3 regions of the Xanthomonas bundabergensis genome follow, and region 3 is predicted to be linked to each of the others. Evidence: predicted binding sites of a transcription regulator. Region 3 holds the regulator's gene; each other region holds the start of a gene.
The links. Region 3 encodes FliA, which starts transcription of late flagellar genes. Its sites were predicted from a motif close to TAAAGTTTNNCNNNCNNNGGCCGATAA; they were not measured.

Region 1 (5,663 bases), 2.1 Mb from region 3:
CGCTCCTGCAGGGGTTTGCGGGGCCTGACGCTATACGTACTGCGTCGGCCCGCGCGGCCCCGGCACCGGGGCGTCGACATCGCCGACCGGATCGCTGATCGGCGGGATGGTCGGATCGATCGGCTGGTCGGGGATCGGATCCACCGGCCGGTCCGGCATCGGGTCCACGCCGGGATTGGGCACCTGGCCCGGCACCCCGTTCGGTGGCTGCTGCGGGTCCTGGCCTGGGTTGGGATTCTGCATCTGCATGTTCTGCCTCGCGCTTGCGGTAACCAGCGTGCACCGTGCGCGCCGCCGCGAACGCAGCGCGTGAAGCCGGAGGCAAGGGCGGATGAAGGCGCGCGCAGGCGGCTTATGCCGCGGCCGCCAGCCCGCGTTTGCCTGCGCCGGTGCGGAACACCGCCACCGCCGAACTCAGCCCGTTGGCCTGTTCCTCCATCGCGCGCGCCGCCGCGGTGGCTTCCTCGACCAGCGCGGCGTTCTGCTGGGTCGCCTCGTCCATCTGGGTGACGGTCTGGTTGACCTGCTCGATGCCGGACGATTGTTCCTGCGAGGCGGCGGAGATCTCGCCCATGATGTCGGTCACGCGCTGCACCGAGGACACGATGTCCTGCATGGTGTCGCCGGCCTGGCGCACCAGCGCCGAGCCGTTGGACACCTGGCCGATCGACGTCTCGATCAGCTCCTTGATCTCCTTGGCCGCGTTCGCCGAGCGCTGCGCCAGCATGCGCACCTCGCTGGCGACGACCGCGAAACCGCGGCCCTGTTCGCCGGCACGTGCCGCTTCCACTGCCGCGTTGAGCGCCAGGATATTGGTCTGGAAGGCGATGCCGTCGATGACCGAGATGATGTCGGCGATCCTCTTCGAGGAGGTCTCGATGCCGTTCATCGTGCTCACCACCTGGCCAACCACCACGCCGCCCTGCGAGGCGACCGAGGCCGCGCCGATGGCGAGCTGATTCGCCTGCCGCGCATGCTCGGCGTTCTGCTTGACCGTGGACGTCAGTTCCTCCATCGAGGCGGCGGTTTCCTCCAGGCTGGCCGCCTGCTGTTCGGTGCGGCGCGACAGGTCGTCGTTGCCGGCGGCGATCTCGCTGGCGGCGCTGTTGATGCTCATCGCGGCGGTCTGGATGCGGCCGACGATATCGGCCAGTTGCTCGGCGGTGGCATTGGCATCGTCGCGCATGGTCGCGAACACGCCGTTGAACTCGCCGTGCATGCGCGCGGTCAGGTCGCCGGCGGCGATGGACCGCAACAGCTTGGACAGCGCGTCGAGGTTGCCGTCGGCGGTGGCCATCAGCCGGTTGAGGCCGTCGATCATCGCGCGGAAGTCGTGCTGGTGGCCGGCCGCATCGCCGCGCCGCGAGAAGTCGCCGGCCGAGGCCGCCTCCACCAGGGCGCGAATCTCGCCGTTGATCGCCATCAGGTTGCGCTTGGTCGCATCCATTGCCTCGGTGATCTGCGCCTTCTCGCCGGGCAGGCGCGCCATGTCCACCGACATGTCGCCGATCGCATAGCGCTGCATCGTTTCCAGCATCTGCTGGATCAGCTGCACCTGTGCGCCGATCAGGCCGTTGGTGTCTTCCACCATGCGTCCGTACGCGCCCGGGAACGCGTCGGCAGTCATGCGGTAGCTGAGCTGCCCGGCTTCGTGGCGCTGCGCCATTTCCGCTTGCGCGGTGGAGACCGACGTCAGCGTATCCACCACCTGTCCCATCGCCTTGCCGAGCATGCCGATCTCGTCGCGGTTGCGCACGTTCAGCGTGGCGACCAGTTCGCCGGAGGCGACCGAGCGCGCGGTACGCGCCACCGCCTCGATCGGGCGCACCACCGAGCGGCGGATCCACCAGCCCACCGCCAGCACCAGCGCGAATGCGGCGGCCACGGTCAGCGCTGCCGAATACACCAGGCTGCGGCGCGCGGTTTCGGAATTGCGCCGTACCGCCGCGTCGGCCAGCAGCTTGCTGCGCTCGACCAGCGCCTGCAGCGTGTCGCTGGGCTTGCGGTCCATGCCGCGCACCGCATCGTCGCCGACTCGGGTGTCGTAGCCGGCGGCGGCGAAGCCCTGCAGCGCGCCGCGGTAATGCTGTTCCAGCAGCTTGTGCTGTTCGGCGAACTCGCGTGCCAGCGCCGCGGCCTGTGGGTCGGCCAGGGCCGTGGCCAGGGCCTGGGTGGCGCTGGCGACCTCACGGCCTTCCTTGTCGAAAGCGGCCAGATACTTGCTGCGCATGTCCTCGGCGTGGCCGCGGATCAGCACGTTCTTCCATTCCTGTACCTGCATCCGGAAATGGCGGCTGATCTCCTCGCTCGCCGACGCCTGCGCGACCTCGCGCGGCACGTCGGTGGACAGGTTGAGCCAGGCCGAGCCGAGCCCGGCCAGGGCGCACAGCAGGACCACGCCCAGGCCCAACGCCAGGGCGGTCAGCAGCTTGGTCTGCAGGCTGACGAATGCAGTCGGATTGGAGGAAGTGCGCATGGGGGGCGGTCTTTGGGAGAACGGCTGTACCAGCGGTATCGGCGTGCCGGCGCCGGGCTTGAATGGAATCGCCTGCGCGCCACTGGAATGCGCGCCTGCGGCAAAGCGTGATTGCCTCCCCAGCATCGCCACGCGGGCAAAATAACTGCGCGGCAGGCGTTGACCGCGGCGATGCGGCTGCGCAGCCTGCAGCGACACGGCACGAGGCGCAGCGCGCATGGCACGTCGTTTTCCCTGGAGTTGGCTGGCGCTGCTCGCGGCCTGTGCGCTGGTGGCGGTGCTGGCCTGGCAGAACCGTGCGCTGCGCGAAGAGCGCCGCTGGTTCGTGACCCGCACCACCGAGCCGTACCTGGGCATGTACGTGCCGCGGATCGCGGCGACCGCGCTGAACGGCGCGCCGCTCACCCTGGGCGTGCCGGCGGCGGACGCGCAGGTGCTGTTCTTCTTCACCACCACATGCCCGTACTGCAAGCGCTCGGCGCCCGCGGTGGTGCAGGCGGCGCAGCGCCTGGCCGAGCAGGGCGGCGGCCGCGTGCAGGTGCTGGGCGTGTGCCAGTGCAGTCCCGACCAGGCGCGTCGCTATGCCATCGAGCACCGCTTCCCCTTCCCGGTGACCACGCTCACCGATCGCCGCGCGCTGATGCTGTTCCGCGCGCGCAACGTGCCGCTGATGCTGGCGCTGGACCGCGATGGACGGGTGCGCTACGCGCGCGTCGGCGTCTTCGATACCACGGAGCGGGTGCAGGACCTGGTGGCCGCAGTGCGACGCACGGAGGCGCCGGCGGCTTTTGCAACTGTCGAGGAGTGACTCATGAAACAGCGTTGGACAGCATTGCGCAACGGGATGGTCGCGGCCGTGTTCCTGGCCTGCATGGGCTTCGGCGCGGTGCAGGCGACCGCGGGCGACGGGATCGAGAAGGACGCATCCTGTAGCGCCTGGGCGTGTCAGCAGGAATGCGCGCCGTTCGGCGGCGAGCTGGGGCCGGGCGGGCCGGGCAAGCCGCTGGTCTGCTACTGCTGCGGTTGAGCGGGCGCCGGGGCCGGCGGCGGCCGGCTCCGGCTTAACCGCGCGCCGCGGCGGAGCGCGGCCGGCCTGGCGACGCGGCCGGCGCTGCGGCATGCTGGCGCCGCATGCAGCGCTACGACCTGGTCATCTTCGATTTCGACGGCACCCTGGCCGATTCCTTCGCCTGGTTCCTCGACACCATCAACGACGTCGCCGACGAGTTCGGTTTCCGCCGTTTCGAGCCGGAGCGGCTGCAGGACATCCGCAGCCTGAGCGCGCGCGAACTGATGGCGCGCAGCGGCATCCGCTGGTGGCGGGTGCCGGCGGTGGCGCGGCGCATGCGCGCGCTGATGGCCGCGCAGATCGAGCGCATCGCGGTGTTCGACGGGGTGGCCGAGTTGCTGGACGCGCTCGCGCAGGCCGGCGTGCACCTGGCGCTGGTGACCTCCAACAGCCGCGACAACGTCGAGCGCGTGCTCGGCGCCGAACTGACCGCGCGCTTCCGCCACATCGGCTGCGGCGCCGCCGTGTTCGGCAAGCGCCGCAAGCTGCGCGCGGCGCTGAAGGCCTGCGCGGTGCCGGCCGCGCGCGCGCTGTGCGTGGGCGACGAGATCCGCGACGCCGACGCCGCGCACCAGGCCGGCATCGCCTTCGCCGGCGTCGGCTGGGGCTACACCTTGCCGGCCGCGCTGCAGCCGCACACGCCGCTGCCGCTGCTGCGGCGCCCGGCGGACCTGTGGGCCTTGCTCGACGGGCCGGAGCACGCCATCGCGTGAGCAGCGTGACCAGCTGCGCTCATCTGAAAGGCCGCAATTCGTAGCCATGGTCTACAAATCCATAGCGCTTCTTGAGATGGGTCTCGAGCGATTTAGCCGCGTCGCTGCCGCTCCAGTCGGAGAGTACCTTGCCACTGCCTGATACATAGATCCATTTTGCATAGCCTTTTTTGATCCACCAGTCCATGAACATCGCGGAGACCGGATTGCCCTTGCCGCTGGCGCTGCCCATGTTCAGCAGTGCGCCAAGATTCGGACCCCTGGTATTGGCCGGGTCATCGCTGATCTCATACAGGGCCCGTTCCACCAGCGCATCGAACGAGGTATCGAAGCCGACCCATTGCGGGCTGGCCGCGGAGATGCCGCGGCGTCCGGACAGGTCGCCCAGGTAGAGCAGGGATGTATCGGCTTCGGATATCGTGGCCTCGTAGGCACGTGCGTTGTCGCGCAGGCGGCGGCCGGTGTCCTCGCAGCAGCGCAGGGCGTAAAGTCGGGAGTAGCCGGCGATGGTTTGAAAGAGTGCTTCGGTGGCGCGGCGGTTGGCTTGCAGCAGCAGGTCGGCCAGCGGCTTGCCCAGCTCCATCCAGTGGCTCCACGCATTGGTCGCGTCGATCTGCGCCATGTCCGCGAGCCTTTTCAGCAAGTGGTCAGTGGCGTCAGGGACAAGCGTCGGATCGGCACCGTTGGCGACGCCGCGCACGCATGCGTACCAATGCTGCAGTGCCACCAGGAATGGCTGCAGCACAGGATCGTGGATCACCGCCTCGCCCTCGTTTTCCCCTTCCGCGATGCTGTCGTCGAGCTGGTCCGCCGCCGCCTGCAGGGCAGCGACGAGCTGCGCGGGAGCGTACAGCAAGGCCCGCTGGCCGCGGCTGATCCAGCTGCGGCAAACCGCTTCGATCCAGTGCTTGGCCAGCGTTTGGTAGTAACTGCGAACGAGATCGGGATCCGGCGTGCCGTGGCCGCCGTCGAGGCTGACCACGCTGCGGGCATCGCTGTCGGTCCATTCGAATCCGCGTGGAGCGCTGATGCGGTGTACGTAGACGCCGTGCAGATTGAGTTCGGTCCACAGCGTGTGCAAATAGGTATCCGGCTTCAATGGCGCACGTGCGTCCAGCTCCTGTCCAATGCTGCAGCCATACAGATAGAGCGCGATGTGCAGCGGCTGGATGCGCTTGCTCTGGGTGTGCAGCCACGGTTGCAGGAGTTGCTGGATGCGTGCGGCGAGTTCGCGTGGCTTGGACTTGGAGAATCCGCCCGACCCCGCATGGCCGACCACATTGATGCGGACGCTGCTGTCGAACGAGGTCAGCAGTTGCGGATCGGGTTGGGTGCCGGGCGTATCGAAAAGCCGCAGTTGCGCCAACGCATAGTCGATCTCGCTCTCGTTGACGCAATTGCGAAA
Region 2 (5,663 bases), 2.6 Mb from region 3:
CCACCGACTGCCTGGAGACGCTGGAGGAAGTGGCGATGGGCTTCGTCGAGACCTGCGCCGCGCGCGGCATGCAGGTGCGCTACATCCCCTGCCTCAACGACGCCCCGGCGCACGCGCGCGCGCTGGCGCAGCTGGCCGCCCGCGCCGCATGACGCTGCGGCCCTTCGCCTGCCCGTCGCGGGTGGGCACGTTGGCCGGGTTGCGCAGCGGCGATCCGCACGGACCCAAGGTGCTGGCGCTGCACGGCTGGCTGGACAACGCCGCCAGCTTCGTGCCGCTGAGCGCGCAGCTGCCGCAGCTGGACCTGGTGATGCTGGACCTGCCCGGCCACGGCCACAGCGACGCCTTGCCGGCCGGTGCCGACTATCTGCTGACCGGTGCGCTGCATCCGCTGCTGGACGCGGCCGACGCGCTGGGCTGGGAGCGCTTCGCGGTGGTCGGGCATTCGATGGGCGCGGCGATCGCCAGCACCCTGGCCGCGGCGGCGCCGCGGCGGGTCGGGAAGCTGGTCGCGATCGAGATGCTCGGCGGCCTGGCCGAGACCGTGGAGGGCACCCTGGAACGCCTGCGCGACAGCGTCGCCGCGACCCGCCGCGCCAATGCCTCGCCGCTGCGCGTGTTCCCCGACCTGGCCGCGCCGGTGCGCGCGCGGATGCTGGCCAACCAGCTCAGCGAGCCGGCGGCGCGGCTGCTGGTGGAGCGTGGCGTCGAGGCGGTGGAGGGCGGCTACGTGTGGCGCAGCGACCGGCGCCTGACCCTGCCCACCGCGGTGCGGCTGAGCGAGGCGCAGGTGCAGGCGCTGCTGGCCGGCATCGACTGCCCGGCGCGGGTGATCTACGCCGACCCGGCGCAGCCGTATTTCCCCGAGCCGTTGCGCAGCGAACGTGCGGCGCGGCTGCGCCATGGCCGCGTGCACGTGTTGCCGGGCACCCACCACCTGCACATGGAGCAGCCGGCCGCGGTGGCGGCGCTGTTGCGCGACTTCTTCTGAGTCGCGGGCCGGCGCCGCTGCGCCGCGCCGCCTCCGCCAGCGCGGCATCCGTGCGACACCCGCAATGGGGCGCCTGCGCCGCGTGCCCGAACCGATGCCGCCGCATGGCCAGCACACGCCCGTGGACGCCAGCGCGTGCGCGCATGTCGCGATCGCGCGCTCAAGTTCCGCGGATCGCCGCCGATAGACGCTGCGGATGCACGGCACGCCGCGGTTGCGATGCACCCGGCGTCACAGTTCGACATGTTGTCGCAGGCCGGTCGCGTTTCAGTAAAGCTTGGTGGCCAGGGTAAGCGTGGGCAATTGCGCCCCAACCTCTCCCCGCCCCGATGATCCGTCTCCTTCGTCGTTATCCCGTCGGTCCCCGACTGACCTTCGCCTTTGCCGCATTGCTGTCGATCTGCGGCGCGCTCATCGTCGCCAGCCTGGCGTCCATGGCCATGGCGCGCCACCAGCTGGACGACATCAGCCTGGACAAGATGGAGAAGATCCGGCTCTCCGACGCCATGGTCACCGCGCAGGCGCGCCTGGAGATCGGCCTGCTCAACGATGTGATCCTGACCAACCCCGACGAGAAGCGAGAGGTGGTGCGCGCGATCGGCCAGGCCGCGCGCGACTACGCGCAGGTGCGGCGCAAGCTGTTCGCGATGCGCCTGGATCCGGCCGACCGCACCGGCGCGCAGCGCCGCGCCGCGATCGACCAGGCCTTTGTCCAGGTGCAGCCGTTCCAGACCCAAGTGCTGGCGCTGGCCGCCGACAACCAGAACCTGGACGCGCAGACCCTGCACCTGTACACGCTGCAGCCGCTGCTGGCGCAATGGCAGCAGGCGATCCAGCGCAATGCCGCGCACCTGCGCACGCTCAGCGACCAGGCCTACGCCGATGCGGTGGCGACGATGACCCGCGCGCGCTGGATGCTGCTGATCGGCGGCGGCCTGCTGCTGGCGGTGGCCACCTGGCTGGGCTGGTGCATCACCCAGAGCCTGGTGCGGCCGCTGCGCGAAGGGACGCGGATCGCCGCGGCGATCGCCGCCGGCCGCCTCGACGCACCGTTGCCGGTGCACGGCAACGACGAGGCCGCCGAACTGCTGCGCAGCATGCAGACCATGCAGGCGCAGCTGCGCGCGGTGCTCGCCGAGCAACGGCAGATGGCACAGCGCCACGCCGCCGGGGCGGTCGCGCACCGCAGCGACGCGGCGGCGTTCCCGGGCGAATACGGGCAGCTGCTGCACGACGCCAATGCCTTGGTCGAGCTGCACGTGGGCACGGTGCAGTGCACGGTCGCGTTGATGCAGCGCTACGCGATCGGCGACCTCAGCGAGGACATGCCGCGCCTGCCCGGCGAGCAGGCGGCGATCTCCGACACCATGGACGCGATCAAGGCCAACCTCGGCGCGCTCAACCGCGACATCTGGCACCTGGCGGCGGCCGCGGCGGCCGGCGATTTCAGCGCGCGCGGCGACGTCAGCCGCCACCAGTACGATTTCCGCACCATGCTGGAAAGCCTGAACCAGCTGATGGCCGCCGTGGACGGCAACCTCGGCGCGCTGTCGACGCTGCTGCGCGCCATCGCCTGCGGCGACCTGGGCGTGCGCATGCACGGCGAATTCCACGGCGTGTTCGCGCGCATGCGCGACGATGCCAACGCCACCGCCGACCAGCTGGCCATGATCGTGGCCGGGATCCAGCGGGCGGCCGCGGCGATCGACAGCGAGGCCGGCGCCATCGCCGATGGGCACCAGGACCTGTCGCGGCGCAGCGCCGAGCAGGCCGGCGCGCTGGAGCGCACCGCGGCCTCGGCGGCGCAGCTGACCGAGACGGTCAAGCAGAACGCCGCGCACGCGCATCAGGCCAACCAGCTGGCGCACGCGGCCGCATCGGTCGCGCGCCAGGGTGGCGCGGCGATCGACGAAGCGGTGGCGGCGATGCAGGGCGTGCAGGGGTCGTCGCGCAAGATCGGCGAGATCATCGCGGTGATCGACAGCATCGCGTTCCAGACCAATATCCTCGCCCTCAACGCGGCGGTGGAGGCGGCGCGCGCCGGCGAGCAGGGCCGCGGCTTCGCTGTCGTCGCCAGCGAGGTGCGCGCGCTGGCGCAGCGCTCGGCCGGGGCGGCGAAGGAGATCAAGACGCTGATCGAGGCGTCCTTGTCCCAGGTCGCGATGGCCTCGACGCAGGTCCATGGCGCCGGCCAGACCATGGGCCGGGTGCTGGCGTCGGTGGGCGAGGTCAACGAGGTCGTGGCCGGGATCGCAGTGGCGTCGCAGGCGCAGTCGGCCGGCATCGAGCAGGTCGGCCAGGCGATGGCGCAGATGGACCGCACCACGCAGCAGAACCTGGCGCTGGTGGAACAGGCCACCGCGGCGTCGCATGCGCTGGAACAGCAGGCCGGCGCGCTGGCCGCCGCGGTGGCGGTGTTCCGGCTGCAGGCGCGCAGCGCGGCGCCGGAACCGCGGCCTGCGGCGAGCGCGCAGGCGCCGGCCGAGTTCGACGTCGCCGTCGGCGCCTAGGCGTGTCCTTGGTCCCCGCGGGTGGCTGTGCGCGCACGGGCGGGGAAGAGGGCGGGAGTCCGTGCCGGGCGACGACGCGGTCCCGCGCACCAGCGCGGCCCAGCCGTGCCGGCGGTCGATGTCGCGCGGCCTGGCGCTGGTCGGGTCGCAGCCGGCTGACGGACCGCAAGGCCTGGCCCGGCGCGACCCGCTCGGGCGCCGATCCGGTGCCAGGATCGGCGCGCCGGGCCGGCGGCTGAACGCGCCGCATACACAACGGACGTGACGCTTGTGTGTAGACAGAATTTCGCTAAAGTTGCGGCCACGCCTGCCGACAACAGGCATAGACGCGATACGTCTTGCGTTCGCGGCACGATCCCGGCGTCCTGACATGCCGGCGTAGCGCCGCACGGACCGTATCGTTCGCTGGCGCCGGAGGTCGCGCCAGGTGTGAGGTAGGCGGGGAGAGGGGGCCTGCCGGGCGCTGCGCATGGAGTTCTTCTTCCGCAGCGCTGAGGCGAAACCCGCCCGTTCCTTGCGTCTTCTCCGCTCTGTCCACCGCTGCGGCGCCGTGCGCCTCGAGCCGAACCATCCCTTCCCGAGAACGCCGCCGGATTCGCCCGGCGCGCCGACGCGTGGCTTGCGGCCATGTCGCACAACGCCCCCGGCTGCCGGCCTGACAGGCCCAACCCGCAGGGCCGCTCTGATGCGTCCAGACGCTACGTCGTCGTCCGCGCTGAAACAGCCCTCACGCGTTCTTGCTTGTCCTTGCCGCGTGCGCGCGCAACGGCGGCGCGGACGAGACGCCCTAGCTCAACAGCCGCCGCAATTGCGCCTTCAGGCGCCGCCCCTGCGCGTGGAAATAGTCGCGTTCGGCGCGCCAGGCCGGGAACCGCGCTTCCACCTCGCGCCAGAACGCCGGCGAGTGGTTGGCCTGGAGCAGGTGGCACAGCTCGTGGACCAGCACGTACTCGAAGGCCGACGGGCGCCCCAGCACCAGCGCCAGATCCAGCGCCATCGACCCGTCCGGCGCCAGCGAGCCCCATTGCGAGGACATCACCTTCAGCCGCACCCGCGCCGGCGCGCGCGGCAGCGAGGGCAGGTACCTGGGCAGCCAGCGGCCGACGTCGGCGCGCGCCTGCGCCTCGTAGAACTCGCGTAGCGCGCGCGCGATCGCCGCATCGCCGGCGCGCGCCGGCAACTGCAGCTGCGCGCCGTCGGCATCGACCTGCAGGCGCGCATAGCGGCCCTCGCTCCAGCGCAGCGGCAGGCGCTCGCCGCGCAGCGGCAACCAGCCGGGCACGCCGCGCTCGAGGCCCGGTTCGTTGTCTTCGTCCTGGTAGCGCGCCAGCTGCTCGCCGAGCCAGTGCCGGTGTTCGAGCAGGAAGCGCTCGCCGGACACCAGGCTGGCGCGCAGCGGCAGGGTCAGGCGCGCACCGCGTTCGTCCACGCTGAGCTTGATCCGCCGCGCGCGCGGGTCGCGCACGCGCAGCACCTCGATCTCGCGCTCGTCCAACCGCAGGCGGACGAGGTCGCGTTCGACGGTCGCGGCAGGCGGCGCGATCAGGCGACGGAGGAAATCGGGCATGCGCACAGCATACCGCCCAGGCGCGCGTGCACGGTGACAGCGCGCACCGATCGCGCTGCATGCTTCAGCTGAATGTCCGTCACGGTTGCCCCGGATCGTTCTCCAGTGGATCCGAGCAGCGCACGCCGTGGCCCTTGTAGGAGCGGCTTCAGCCGCGACGAACGGAGCCGGGAAGCTGGCCGACTCCGGCAGCAGTCGGGACTGAAGTCCCTCCCACAGTGCACCCAGCCGGCGCGCGGCCCCTTGTGGGAGCGACTTCAGGCGCCACGAGCGGAGTCGGGAACTTGGCCGGCTTCGGCAGCGATCGGAGCTGATGGCCCGAGGCCGCCCGCAGCCCCTCCGACAGTGCCCTCGGCCAGCGGGGCGCGGCTTGTGTAGGAGCGGCTTCAGCCGCGACGAACGAAGCGGGCATGCCGGCCGATTCCGGTTCCTGTCCGGGCCGATGGCCCAAGCCCATCAGATCCAATCCACAGGCATCGCCGACAACAACACGCCGGTGCCCGGCAACCTCCCGGCGCGATTCGCCGGGAGGTTGCCGGCCTTGCCTCAGCTGTCAGCCTTGCTCAGCTTCAGCGCCTCTTCCAGCAGCAGGAAC
Region 3 (5,663 bases):
CGCGCCCCGGCCCCGGCCCCGGCTCCTGCCGCCGACGCAGCGTTCGCCGAATTCCGCATTCCCGAGGACGTGTTCCGCAACGCGCCGATCAGCGTGCCGCTGCCGAGCCCGTTCACTGCGGCGGCCGCCACCCCGGCCGCCGCGGCCAGCGCCGCCGCGAGCGCCGCCGCGGTGCCGGCCTGGCTCGAGGACATCGCCGCGGTGTCGCTGACCCCGACCGCCGCACCTGCCGCGGCGCCCGCCGCGCCGGCACCGGTGGCCGCGGCGCCGGCCGCCGCCGCGCCCAGCGCCGGGATCCCGGCGCTGCCGGCCCTGGCGCCGGTGCCGAGCTTCCCCGCGGTGCAGAACGACGAACAATTGACTCAGCTGCGCGACGAACTGGCGCTGATGCGGCAGATGATCGAGCGCGAGATGAACCGGCTCACCGACGAACGCCTGCGCGGCTCGCCGGTGCGCGCCCAGGCGCTGGAGCTGATGGACGACTACGGCTTCGACAGCGGCATCACCCGCGACGTGGTCATGCAGATCCCCGCCGACCTGGAGCTGCACCGCGGCCGCGGGCTGATGCTGGGGTTGCTGTCCAAGCGCCTGCCGATCGCGCCGCTGGATCCGATCGAGGAAGGCGGCGTGATCGCCCTGATCGGCCCCACCGGCGCCGGCAAGACCACCACCATCGCCAAGCTGGCCTCGCGTTTCCTGGAGCGCCACGCCGCCCGCGACGTGGCCCTGGTCACCACCGACACCATCCGCGTCGGCGGCCGCGAACAGCTGCACAGCTACGGCCGCCAGCTCGGCATCGCCGTGCACGAGGCCGACAGCGACGCCGCGCTGCAGCAGCTGCTGGAGCGTCTGAGCGACTACAAGCTGGTGCTGATCGACACCGCCGGCATGGGCCAGCGCGACCGCGCCCTGGCCGCGCAGCTGCACTGGCTGCGCGCCTCGCGAGTGGTCCGGTCCTTGCTAGTACTCCCTGCCAACGCTCATTTCTCCGACCTGGACGAGGTGGTGCGCCGGTTCGCCGGCGCCGATCCGCAGGGGGTGATCTTGACCAAGCTGGATGAAACCGGGCGGTTTGGCAGTGCCCTGTCGGTGGTCGCGGACCACCGGCTTCCCATCACCTGGGTGACCGATGGTCAGCGCGTGCCGGACGACCTGCACCGCGCCAACGCCGCCAGCCTGGTATTGCGCCTTGAAGATTTGCGGCGCGCTGCCGATAAGCCCTGTACTCCGGAGCAGAACCATGCCGTCGCGTGATTACGCCAATCTGACCAATGCCTTCCCCCTGTCGGCAACGCGCAGCGAACCGCTGGGCCCGGTGCGTACGATCGCCGTGACCGGCGGCAAGGGCGGCGTCGGCAAGACCAACATCTCGGTCAACCTGTCCATGGCGCTGGCCGACATGGGCAAGCGCACCCTGCTGCTGGACGCCGACCTCGGCCTGGCCAACGTCGACGTGCTGCTCGGGCTGACCCCCAAGTTCACCCTGGCCGACCTGGTCGCCGGGCGCTGCACCCTGGAAGAGGTGCTGATCGACATGCCCAACGGGCTGATGGTGGTGCCCGCCGCCTCCGGCCGCCGGCACATGGCCGAGCTGCCGCCCGCCCAGCACGTCGGCCTGGTCAACGTCTTCTCCGAGCTGCAGCGCGAGCTGGACGTGATGATCATCGACACCGCCGCCGGCATCACCGACAGCGTGCTGACCTTCTGCCAGGCCGCGCAGGACGCGGTGGTGGTGGTCTGCGACGAGCCGGCCTCGATCACCGACGCCTACGCGCTGATCAAGGTGCTGTCGCGCGAACGCGGCGTGGACCGGGTGCAGATCGTCGCCAACATGGTCCGCGACCTCAACGAAGGCCGCCTGCTGTACGACAAGCTGAGCCGGGTGTGCGAGAAGTTCCTCGGCGACGTGTCGCTGAACTACCTGGGCTGCGTGCCGCAGGACGACTGGCTGCGCCTGGCGGTGCAGCGCCAGCAGCCGGTGGTCAAGGCCTACCCGTCTAGCCCGTCGGCGCAGGCGATCGCCGAGATCGCCCGCCGCACCTCGCGCTGGCAGGCGCCGACCGTGCCGCGCGGCAACGTCGAGTTCTTCGTCGAACGGATCATCCAGCGGGGGGTCGCCGCATGAACGCCGCCGCCCAATACCGCGCCGTGCAGCGCAACAGCGCCAACGACTACATCACCCAGCATTCGGACCTGGTGCGGCGCATCGCCCACCACTTGGCGGCGCGGCTGCCGGCCAGCGTCGAGATCGACGACCTGATCCAGGCCGGCATGATCGGCCTGATCGAGGCCTCGCGCAGCTACGATGCCGACCAGGGCGCCTCGTTCGAGACCTACGCCTCGATCCGCATCCGCGGCTCGATGATCGACGAGATCCGCCGCGGCGACTGGGTGCCGCGCTCGGTGCACCGCCGCGCCCGCGACGCCGCCTCGGCGATCCGCAAGATCGAACAGAGCACCGGCCGCGCCGCCGCCGCCAACGAAGTGGCCGCGGCGATGGACATGCCGCTTCCCGAATACCTGCGATTGATGGAAGATGCCGCGCGCGGCCAGGTGCTGAGCCTGGAGTCGCGGGTCGAGGACCACGGCGAACTGGATACCATCGCCAAGGGCGGCCCCAACCCGCAGCAGATGCTGGAGCGCAGCGAGTTCGGCCGCGAGCTGGGCAAGGCGATCGCGCAGTTGCCCGAACGCGAGCAGCTGGTGCTGTCGCTGTACTACGAGCAGGAATTGAACTTGAAGGAAATCGGCGCGGTGCTCGGTGTCAGCGAGTCGCGCGTCTGCCAGATCCACGGCCAGGCCACGGTACGGTTGCGCGGGCGCTTGAAAGCGTTCGAAGCGGCCGATGCCGGCCTGGAAGACGAAGAATAAGACCCAAGGGAGTTAGCGGTGAACAAGAACATGCGGATTTTGATCGTGGACGATTTCTCGACGATGCGGCGCATCGTCAAGAATCTGCTCGGCGATCTCGGCTTCACCAACACTGCAGAGGCCGAAGACGGCAACAGTGCGTTGGCTGCACTGCGCTCGGCACCGTTCGAGTTCGTGGTCACCGACTGGAACATGCCCGGCATGACCGGCATCGACCTGCTGCGCAACATCCGTGCCGACGACAAGCTCAAGCACCTGCCGGTGCTGATGGTGACCGCCGAGGCCAAGCGCGAGCAGATCATCGAGGCGGCGCAGTGCGGCGTGAACGGCTACATCATCAAGCCGTTCACCGCGCAGACGCTGCAGGAGAAGCTGGGCAAGATCTTCGAACGCCTGGGAGCGACCGCCTGATGGAAGCCACCGCCGAACGCAGCGCCCTGATCGAACGCCTGCAAGGTGCGCTGGACGCACTGGAGCGTGGCGACGAAGCCGCCTGGCGCAAGGAAATCGACACGCTCGCCGCCTGGCGCACGCGGCCGATGATGCAGGGCCTGAGCCGGCTGGCGCGCGATCTGGGCCAGGCGCTCGGCGAACTGCCCACCATCCCCAGCGAGGCCGGCGAGCTGGACGATGCCTGCTCGCGCCTGGACCACGTGGTGGCGATGACCGAGCAGGCCAGCCACCGCACCCTGGACCTGGCCGAGGAATGCCGCGCGCTGGCCGATCAGCTGCGCGCCGGCGGACTGACCGGCGACCAGGGCGAGATCCTCGACAAGATCCGCCACAACCTCACCGAGATGGCCCTGGCGCAGAGCTTCCAGGACCTGACCGGGCAGATCATCCGCCGCGTGGCCAGCATCGTGCGCCGCGTGCACGAGGGCTTCGGCGCGCTGGGCCTGCCGCCGAAGGACGACAACAAGAAGGCCGACGGCGGCCTGGCCGGTCCGGCGCTGGCCGGGCTGGACCGTCACGGCGTGTCGCAGAACGACGCCGACGACCTGCTGTCCGGACTGGGGCTGTAATCTCATGAGCGCCGTTCCCGACGACATCGCTGCCGACTTCATCATCGAGGCCCAGGAAATCCTGGACCGGCTCGGCGAGCAGCTGGTGTCGCTGGAGCAGGCGCCCGAGGACAGCGCGCAGCTCAACGCGGTGTTCCGCGGCTTCCACACGCTCAAGGGCGGCGCCGGATTCCTGGCGATCACGCCCATGGTCGAGCTGTGCCACGCCGCCGAGGACACCCTGGGCCAGGCCCGCGCCGGCCAGGCCACGCTGCAGGCGCGGCACTTCGACGCCGCGCAGCAGTCGCTGGACTACCTGCAGTCGATGCTCGACGCGTTCGGCAGCGGCAGCGAACCGCCGCGCGCGCCGCAGCAGCTGATCGCGCAGTTCGCGACCAGCGGCGAGGAAACCGCCGTCCCCAGCCCCAAGGCGGCCGCTGCGCCGACGTCGGCGCCGGCCGCAGGCGGCAACAGCGACCTCATCGACGACGACGAATTCGAAGCGCTGCTCGACCAGCTGCACGGCGGCGCCGCGCCGGCCGCGCTGCCGGTGCCGGCCGCCGCGCCGCGGCCGGCGCCGAGCGCCAAGCCCGCCGCCGCGCCGGCCAAGGCCGCCGAACCCGAGCACACCGTGCGCGTGGACACCAAGCGCCTGGACGCGATCGTCAACCTGATCGGCGAACTGGTGCTGTCGCGCAACCGGCTCAAGACCCTGCGCGTGCGCCTGCGCGACGAAGAACTGGACCGCGCGGTCAGCAGCCTGGACATCGCCACCGCGCGCCTGCAGTCGGCGGTGATGCGCACCCGCATGCAGCCGGTCGGCAAGGTGTTCTCGCGCTTCCCGAAGGTGGCGCGCGACGTCGCCCGCTCCTTGAACAAGGAAGTGGAGCTGGAACTGATCGGCGCCGACACCGAACTGGACCGCAACCTGGTCGAGGCGCTGGCCGATCCGCTGGTGCACCTGGTGCGCAACGCCATCGACCACGGCATCGAGGCGCCGGCGCTGCGCGAGGCCACCGGCAAGCCGCGCGGCGGCCACGTGCGCCTGTCGGCGCAGCAGGAAGGCGACTACGTCAGCATCGAGGTGCAGGACGACGGCGCCGGCATCGACCCGGAGCGGTTGCGCGCCAAGGCGCGCGAGAAGGGGCTGATCGATCCGGAAGCGGCCGCGCGCCTGACCACCGAGGAATGCCTGCACCTGGTGTTCCTGCCCGGCTTCTCGACCAAGTCCGAAGTCACCGACATCTCCGGCCGCGGCGTCGGCATGGACGTGGTGCAGTCGCGCATCCGCGAGCTCAGCGGGCAGATCCAGATCCAGTCCGAACTGGGCCGCGGCAGCCGCTTCCTGATCCGCGTGCCGCTGACCCTGGCGATCCTGCCGACCCTGCTGGTGCAGGCCGGCGACACCGTCTACGCGTTGCCGCTGGCGCGCGTGGTGGAAGTGCTGCACGCGCCGCGCCGCTCGCTGGGCTGGTTCGACGGCCGCGCCGTGCTCGACCGGCAATCGCACACCCTGCCGCTGGTGGACCTGCGCCAGTGGCTGAACATCGAGGCGCCGCAACTGCCGCTGCTGACCGTGGTGGTGCTGCAGGCCGGCGAATCGCGCATGGGCCTGGTCGTGGACCAGGTCCGCGGCCGCGAGGAAGTGGTGATCAAGCCGCTGCCGCGCGCCCTGCGCGGCCTGCCCGGCTACGCCGGCGCGACCCTGATCGGCGACGGCCGGCTGGCGCTGATCCTGGATGTGGATGGGTTGAAGAGCTGAGAGGCCGGGATTCGGGATTGGGGATTGGG

Region 1: AB3X10_RS21245 (methyl-accepting chemotaxis protein) is a predicted target of FliA. The motif match lies at 2,512-2,538, and genes of this name have one in related genera.
Region 2: AB3X10_RS23015 (methyl-accepting chemotaxis protein) is a predicted target of FliA. The motif match lies at 1,152-1,178, and genes of this name have one in related genera.

Annotation. Positions count from the first base shown of each region.
Region 1 covers NZ_CP162487.1:4,985,970-4,991,632, reverse strand. Annotated here, with positions in the region: gene AB3X10_RS21250 (hypothetical protein) at 31-243, opposite strand; gene AB3X10_RS21245 (methyl-accepting chemotaxis protein) at 353-2,476, opposite strand; gene AB3X10_RS21240 (peroxiredoxin family protein) at 2,721-3,284, shown strand; gene AB3X10_RS21235 (hypothetical protein) at 3,288-3,503, shown strand; gene AB3X10_RS21230 (HAD hydrolase-like protein) at 3,608-4,258, shown strand; gene AB3X10_RS21225 (hypothetical protein) at 4,278-5,663, opposite strand, start outside.
Region 2 covers NZ_CP162487.1:5,424,006-5,429,668, reverse strand. Annotated here, with positions in the region: gene hemH (ferrochelatase) at 1-152, shown strand, start outside; gene AB3X10_RS23020 (alpha/beta fold hydrolase) at 149-991, shown strand; gene AB3X10_RS23015 (methyl-accepting chemotaxis protein) at 1,321-3,501, shown strand; gene AB3X10_RS23010 (SprT family zinc-dependent metalloprotease) at 4,289-5,068, opposite strand; gene AB3X10_RS23005 (recombination-associated protein RdgC) at 5,615-5,663, opposite strand, start outside.
Region 3 covers NZ_CP162487.1:2,856,291-2,861,953, forward strand. Annotated here, with positions in the region: gene flhF (flagellar biosynthesis protein FlhF) at 1-1,254, shown strand, start outside; gene AB3X10_RS12100 (MinD/ParA family ATP-binding protein) at 1,241-2,125, shown strand; gene AB3X10_RS12105 (RNA polymerase sigma factor FliA) at 2,122-2,871, shown strand; gene cheY (chemotaxis response regulator CheY) at 2,890-3,282, shown strand; gene AB3X10_RS12115 (protein phosphatase CheZ) at 3,282-3,893, shown strand; gene AB3X10_RS12120 (chemotaxis protein CheA) at 3,898-5,634, shown strand.